DNA from 3 places in the Arthrobacter sp. Hor0625 genome. Region 1 is predicted to be linked to each of the others. Evidence: riboswitches for the same ligand, from Rfam matches in the RefSeq annotation. Region 1 holds a riboswitch; each other region holds the start of a gene.
The links. Region 1 has a riboswitch for thiamine pyrophosphate ahead of thiO (glycine oxidase ThiO). Riboswitches for the same ligand answer to the same signal wherever they lie in the genome.
Positions count from the first base shown of each region.

Region 2: another riboswitch for thiamine pyrophosphate. It lies ahead of ACTWLI_RS12730 (bifunctional hydroxymethylpyrimidine kinase/phosphomethylpyrimidine kinase); the one in region 1 lies ahead of thiO (glycine oxidase ThiO).
Region 3: another riboswitch for thiamine pyrophosphate. It lies ahead of ACTWLI_RS07115 (ECF transporter S component); the one in region 1 lies ahead of thiO (glycine oxidase ThiO).

Region 1 is NZ_CP199586.1:2,295,121-2,297,376, reverse strand. Features, by position in the region: gene thiS (sulfur carrier protein ThiS) at 1-124, opposite strand, end outside; gene thiO (glycine oxidase ThiO) at 121-1,353, opposite strand; TPP riboswitch at 1,344-1,463, opposite strand; gene thiE (thiamine phosphate synthase) at 1,490-2,188, shown strand; gene ACTWLI_RS10635 (ferritin-like fold-containing protein) at 2,207-2,256, opposite strand, start outside.
Region 2 is NZ_CP199586.1:2,760,577-2,762,832, forward strand. Features, by position in the region: gene ACTWLI_RS12725 (Rne/Rng family ribonuclease) at 1-833, shown strand, start outside; TPP riboswitch at 999-1,096, shown strand; gene ACTWLI_RS12730 (bifunctional hydroxymethylpyrimidine kinase/phosphomethylpyrimidine kinase) at 1,087-2,256, shown strand, end outside.
Region 3 is NZ_CP199586.1:1,562,090-1,564,345, forward strand. Features, by position in the region: gene ACTWLI_RS07110 (P-loop ATPase, Sll1717 family) at 1-411, shown strand, start outside; TPP riboswitch at 1,061-1,201, shown strand; gene ACTWLI_RS07115 (ECF transporter S component) at 1,270-1,902, shown strand; gene ACTWLI_RS07120 (ABC transporter ATP-binding protein) at 1,916-2,256, shown strand, end outside.

The DNA of each region.
Region 1 (2,256 bases):
GCTTCCGGCCGTCGGTGGCGTGGCCGTCCTCGGCCAGGGTCCGGCCGGTGACGCCGCTGACCAGGGCGCTGACCGTGGCGCCGTCGGCGACGGCGTGCTGCGCTCCGTTGAGCCTGATGTTCATGCTGTCGTCCTGTCGTCGGTGGGGAGGCGGGAATCCTGGTGGTGTGCGGCGAAGCGGTCCGGGCGGAAGCCGGCCCAGCGCGGGTCCGGCTTGCCGTCCAGCAGCTGCCGGCACACCGCGGCGGCCGCCGGGGTGAGCAGGACGCCGTGCCGGAAGAAGCCGGTGGCGATGATCAGCCCGCCGGTCTCGTCCCCGCCGGGACCGGCCACGCGCCCCAGCAGCGGAGCGTTGTCCGGGGTCCCCGGCCGCGCCCGGGCGGTGGCCTCGAGCAGTTCCAGTTCGGCGACGGCGGGAAGCAGCTGCTGGGCGTCGCGCAGCAGCTGGTACACGCCGCCTGCGGACACGGCGCCGGCGTGGGCGGGGGCGTCCTCACGCTGGGTCGCGCCGATGACCACGGTGCCGTCCTCCCGCGGCACGAGGTAGACCGGGACCCCGCGGACCAGTCCCCGCACCGTGCACCGCAGCAGCGGCCGCAGCGCCGGGGGGACGCGGAGCCGGAGGATGTCCCCGTAGACCGGCCGCAGCGGCAGGGAGAGCCCCGGGGGCAGTCCCTGCAGATCCGCGGCTCCCAGGCCGTTGGCCACGATCGTTTCGGTGGCGCGGACCTGGCTGCCGTCCGCCAGGACGGCGCCGGCGACCCGGCCGTTGTCCCAGAAGAGCCCGGCGGCGCGGCGGCGAATGGCGGTGAAGTGGCGGTCCGCGGCCAGCAGGGACGCGGTCCGGGCCAGGAGCCGGCGCGGATCCACCTGGTGGTCGGCGGGAATCTCGAAGGCACAGGAGATCCCGGGGCTGAGCAGCGGCTCGCGTGCGCGTGCTTCGCGCACGCCCAGCGGCTCGACCGCCAGGCCGCAGGCCCGCTGCACCGCCCGCAGGTCGGCGAGCGCGCGGCGGTCCGCCGGGTCGGCGCCGACGGCGAGGGTCGGGGTCGGGAGGTAGCCGGTGCCGGCGGCTTCTCCGGTGCCGGCGGCATCGAGGGCGGAGGCGAACGAGGGCCAGAGCCGGGACGCTTCCAGCATGAGGGCCAGGAGCTCCTCTTCCTGGTAGTGCAGTTCGCTCACCGGGGCGAGCATGCCGGCGGCGGCCCAGCTGGCTCCGGTGCCGGGGGCGTCGTCGATAAGTGCGATGGTGCGGCCCGAACGGCGCGCCTCCCAGGCGATGCCGTGCCCCACCACTCCCCCGCCGATCACGGCGACGTCGTACTGCACAGCCGGTACGGCCGAGGTGTCCATGGATTCCTCCCTACGCCGGTACTAACCGGATCAGGTCAAGCGGTCGGCTCTGACGCCCTCTCAGCCCTGCCGCCCGTGGACGGCTTGTGCGGGCTCCCGCGGTATGCGCCCAGTTTAGAGGAACTAGGCTGGAACCATGAGCCAGGATGTCCACACCACCGCCCGCCTGTACCTGTGCACCGATGCCCGCAAGGACCGCGGTGACTTCGAGGACTTCGTCGACGCCGCCTTCGCCGGCGGGGTGGACATCATCCAGCTGAGGGACAAGTCGCTGGAGGCCGCCGAGGAACTGGAACTGCTGGAGGTTCTGCACTCCGTGGCCCAGCGCCACGGCCGGCTCTGGGCGGTCAACGACCGTGCGGACCTGGCGTCGCTGGCCGGGGCCCCGGTCTTCCACATTGGGCAGAAGGACATCCCCTTCGGCGCCGCCCGGGACTTCCTGGGCAAGTCCACCGTCATCGGGATGTCCACCCATACGCCGGAGCAGGTCGACGCGGCGATCGCCGCCGCCCCGGGCCGGAGCGGGCTGGACTATTTCTGTGTCGGACCGGTCTGGGCCACGCCCACCAAGCCGGGCAGGGCCGCCGTCGGCCTGGACCTAGTGCGGTACGCCGCCGACGCGATCGGCCGCGCCGAGGCCGCCGACGCCGGCAGGGTCGCCGGGGTGGTCCCCTGGTTCGCGATCGGCGGCATCGACCTGGGCAATGTTGAACAGGTCGTCGACGCCGGTGCGCGCCGGATCGTGGTCGTCCGGGCCATTACCGAGGCTGACGATCCGGCCGGCGCGGCTGCCGCGCTGCTCGCGGCACTGGACGCCGCGGCGCCCGGGCACTGACCGGCTTGGCCGGCGGAACTATCCGGCGAGCCCCAGTTCGGACATCCGGCGGGCGTGGGCGGCGGCCA
Region 2 (2,256 bases), 470 kb from region 1:
AGGAAGCGGCCGGCCGGCCGGCCGCGGTCCTGACCTTCGGCGGGGAGCAGGTAGCCCTGCCCTTCGTCGAGCACGCCCAGGAAAGCACGCAGCCTGCGCTGACCCTGGACCTGTTGACCGAAGCCTTCGCCAACCTGGGCGACGCCGAAACCGGCAAGCCCGCCGGGGCGGCTCCCGTCCAGGCGCAGGCTCCCGCCGCCGAGGCTGCCCCCACCCGGGCCGCCGAAGCCACGCCGGACGAGGAATCTGCGGCTGCACCGGCCGCCGCACCGTCCCGTGCCACCCGCGGCCGGGGCAGGGCCCGGGTCGCCCGGATCCAGCCGCCGAGCGTGCGTGCCCGCGAGGAGCAGGCAGCCGGCCAGGAACCGGTCCGGCAGGACCAGTCCAGGCAGGACCAGTCCCGGCAGGAGCGGGGACAGGCGCCGTCGCGTCAGGACCGCGGCCGCCAGGATCGGACGCGGGAACGCGCCCAGGAACCGGCCCGCCAGGACCGCGGCCGCCAGGACCGGACGCAGGAACGCGCCCAGGAACCGGCCCGCCAGGAACGCGCCCAGGCGCCGGCCCAGCAGGCGCCGGTCCGGCAGGCTCCGGCCCAGCCGTCCGTGGCGGCTGCGGACACCACCGCCCCGCGCCGGGTGCGCCGTAACCGCAGCGCCAGCCGCGCGCAGGGTGCCGCCAACGAAACCTCCGTGCAGCAGCGCGAAGCCACCCCGTCGGCTGCGGCCGGCTCGGTGCACGAGGCCAAGGCGCCGGAACCGAGCCAGGCAGCAGCCAAGCCGGCCGCCAGCGAACCCCTCATCCTCGGCGTCGGCGTCCCCGCCTCGGAACTGTAGGCGACCGGAAGCAGCAGGCACGAACCACCGCGGGCCCCGCCCGGATCCGACGCATGTCGTTGGATCCGGGCGGGGCCCGCTGGTTCGTTAACAGCGCTGTTCCGCCGGGCACACGGACCCGCCGCGGGACGCGGGATATCGGCCGGCGACGCGCGCTAGGCTGGGTGGACTGACACGGGGTGCCGCGCATCGAGCCGGCTGAGATTCAGACCCGTTGAACCTGTCCGGTTAGCACCGGCGAAGGGATGTCCAGATGACTGTATCCACCGCGCCCACTTCCACCCTGACCTCCGCCTTTCCAACCCCCGCACCGGCGGACCGGCGGGGAGGCGCCGCCACCGAAGCGCCGCAGGCCCGGCGGATCCCGAGGGTCCTGGCCATCGCCGGCTCCGATCCTTCCGGCGGCGCCGGCATCCAGGCGGACCTGAAGAGCATCGCCGCGCACGGCGGCTACGGAATGGCCGCCATAACCGCGCTGACCGCCCAGAACACCCGCGGCGTGCGCGCGGTGCACGTCCCGCCGGCGTCGTTCCTGACCTCCCAACTGGCGGCCATCAGCGAGGACATCACCATCGACGCCGTCAAGATCGGCATGCTGGGCGACGCCGCCGTGATCGAGGCCGTGCGCGGCTGGCTGGAGAAGGCCCGGCCCGCCGTCGTGGTCCTGGATCCGGTGATGGTGGCGACCAGCGGCGACCGGCTGCTGCAGGAATCGGCGGAAGCCGCCCTCCGCGCGCTGCTTCCCCTGGCGGACCTGATCACCCCCAACCTGGCCGAACTGGGCATGCTGCTCGGCGAACCGGCGGCCAGTGACTGGGCCGGTGCGCTGCAGCAGGGCAAACGGCTCGCAGCCGCCGCCGGGACGACGGTGCTGGTCAAGGGTGGCCACCTGGCGGGCAGCGCCGGGACCGACGACGGCGGTTGCCCGGATGCGCTGATCAACACCGGGGGAGTGCTTGGCCGGGAACAGGTGGTGGTGGAAGGCGAGCGGATCGCCACCGGGAACAGCCACGGCACGGGCTGCTCGCTGTCCTCGGCCCTCGCCACGGTGCAGGCCCGGACGGGCAACTGGGAGGCCGCACTGCGGGAGGTCAAACCCTGGCTGCTGGGAGCACTTCGGGAGGCCGGGCAACTGCAGGTCGGGGGCGGCAACGGACCCGTCCACCACTTCCACCACCTGCACCCCGCGTCCGGCGGGGACGGGGACGGGGGCCCGGAGGCCGCCGAGGGCGGCTTCGCGGCGGCGCTCGACCGGCACGCGGCCGACAGCCTGGCGGCCATCTACGGCCTCGACTTCATCCGGGGTCTTGCGGACGGGACCCTGCCCGAGCGCGAATTCACCTATTACCTCGGCCAGGACGCCCTGTACCTCAACGGCTACTCCCGGGTGCTGTCCCGTGCCGCCGCCCTTGCCCCCACCGAG
Region 3 (2,256 bases), 730 kb from region 1:
AAAGAGAGCACTCTTGAGAAGTTCGGCCGCTTCCAAAGCGACTTTTCTCGAATCGCGAATTCAAGCTTTACTCTCACCGAGGCGGCGGGTGTTTTCAAAATAAGCACAACCGGAGTCACCAACAAGGTGAACGCATGGATTCCAACCGGGGCGGTGAAGCCGCTTGGCACACGTCCGAATCCAGGGGCTAAACCGTTGAACCTCTATGGCTTCGCGGATCTGAGAATTGTAATCGCATCCAGCTCCGACAGGATCGGCGACGTCCTGGCGACTCATGCCGTTGAATGTGCGAACTGCTTGAACATCATCTATGCCAACGAAGCGGAGTTGGACTGCCCTTACTGTGGTTCAAAGGTAGCCAGAGAAACGGCAAGAAGTCTTCTAGAGGTCTGCACGCTTAGTTCGTCATAGTTATGATGCCGCGATCTGGCCCTAAGGGCCGGACTTCATCTGGGCCCACTTCTCCATGGTCCCGGCGGGCCCCTTCTGGATTCGCTCGTGAGGCTCTGAACGTTGAGGTCTCGCCGCGCACGGACGGGTCCATGCCGATGTGTCTCATAACCTGCCTCGAATCTCTCGGCTTTCGAGACACATTCCGTGTGTGGCGTTTAGGGCACCTTCACCGGTCAAATTGCGGGCGGGTTATACGGGACCCTCTGAGCGTCGGCCCGGCAACGTCGCACGTCAGCACCGACGAGGCCCCTATGCCGATCGCCGGAGGCGGTAACGGAGAAGGACCAGGAAAATTGCAGTGACGATGGCTGCGGCGACTCCGCCCAGAAGATCTGACCAAAAAATGACAGGGAGTTTGGTTATCACGAACAGAAGTTGGGACAGTGCGCTCAAGCCGGCAATCCCAGCGCCCGCGACCAATAGCCTCGTCTTGCGATCCATGTGTTCCCCCAAGTTGTGGGCTGTTCGGCAGCCCGTTCGGAGTCAGCATAGCTAACGTCCATCTCACCCAAGCCGGGGATTGGAGCCCGTAAGCGGATCCGCAGGTCACCGGCCGCTCCGCGCGTGCCCTGCCGGGTGTAAACTGGGCCAGCCCACAACGGGCGATTTGATACGACAGGGGAGCGCCGCCGTCGGGCACCGGAAACAGTCCGGGGAACCGCGGGTGGGCGCTGAGAGTGCGGACAGCCGCAGACCCTCGAACCTGATCCGGTTAGTACCGGCGCAAGGGAGTCGAGTTCTCAGGGTGCCCGGCGCCCGTGGCGGAAGCCGCGGCGACGCCGGAAGCCCTCCCCTCCTGTACCTCAGGAGGATGGCATGACTGATATTTCTGCACAGCAGACACTCACCACCGGCAGGACCCACTGGCGTGTGGTCGATATTGTGGTGGCCGCGCTGATCGCCGTGGCCGGCGGCGTGATCTTCTGGGCCTGGTCCCAGGGCTCGAACCTGGTGTCCGTGCCGCTCAACGCGGTCTACCCCCCGCTGACCGGCCTGTACGCCGGCGGCTGGATGATCCCGGCGGCGCTGGGCATGCTCATCATCCGCAAACCCGGCGCGGCACTGTTCTGCGAGACCGTTGCCGCCACGGGCGAGCTGATCATGGGGTCGCAGTACGGCGCCTCGGTGCTCTTCTCCGGCTTCGTCCAGGGACTCGGAGCCGAGCTGGTGTTCGCGGCCTTCCTGTACAAGCGGTTCAACCTGCCGGTGTCGCTGCTGGCCGGCGCCGGCGCCGGGCTGTTCTGCGCCCTGAACGACTCCTTCCTGCCGTGGGGCTGGAACATCGCCTACGAGACCGGGGACAAGCTGGCCTACATCATCTTCTGCGCCATCTCCGGCGCCGTGATCGCCGGCGGCCTGTCCTGGCTGGCCACCCGCGGCCTGGCCAAGACCGGGGTGCTGGCCTCCTTCGCGTCGCGCAAAGCGGCGTCGGAACCGGTATTCTCCTAACCCCCGCGCACGGATGACAACACCTGAGGTCTGGCCCGCGGCGGTCAGTGCCCGCGGCTGGGGCTGGCGGCACGCCGGCCGGTCCCGGCCCGCGGTGAGCGGCCTGGACCTGGAGATCAGCCCCGGCGAGCGGGTCCTGCTGCTGGGCCTCTCCGGCGCGGGCAAATCCACCCTGCTGCACGCCCTGGCCGGCGTGCTCGGGGACAGCGGTGCTCCGGGGGTGGGGGACGCCGCCGACGCCGATGAGACCGGCGCGCTGCTGATCGACGGCGCCGCGCCCCGGGCGCAGCGCGGCCGGGCAGGCCTGATGCAACAGGACCCGGAAACCCAGGTGGTGCTCTCCCGGCTGGGCGA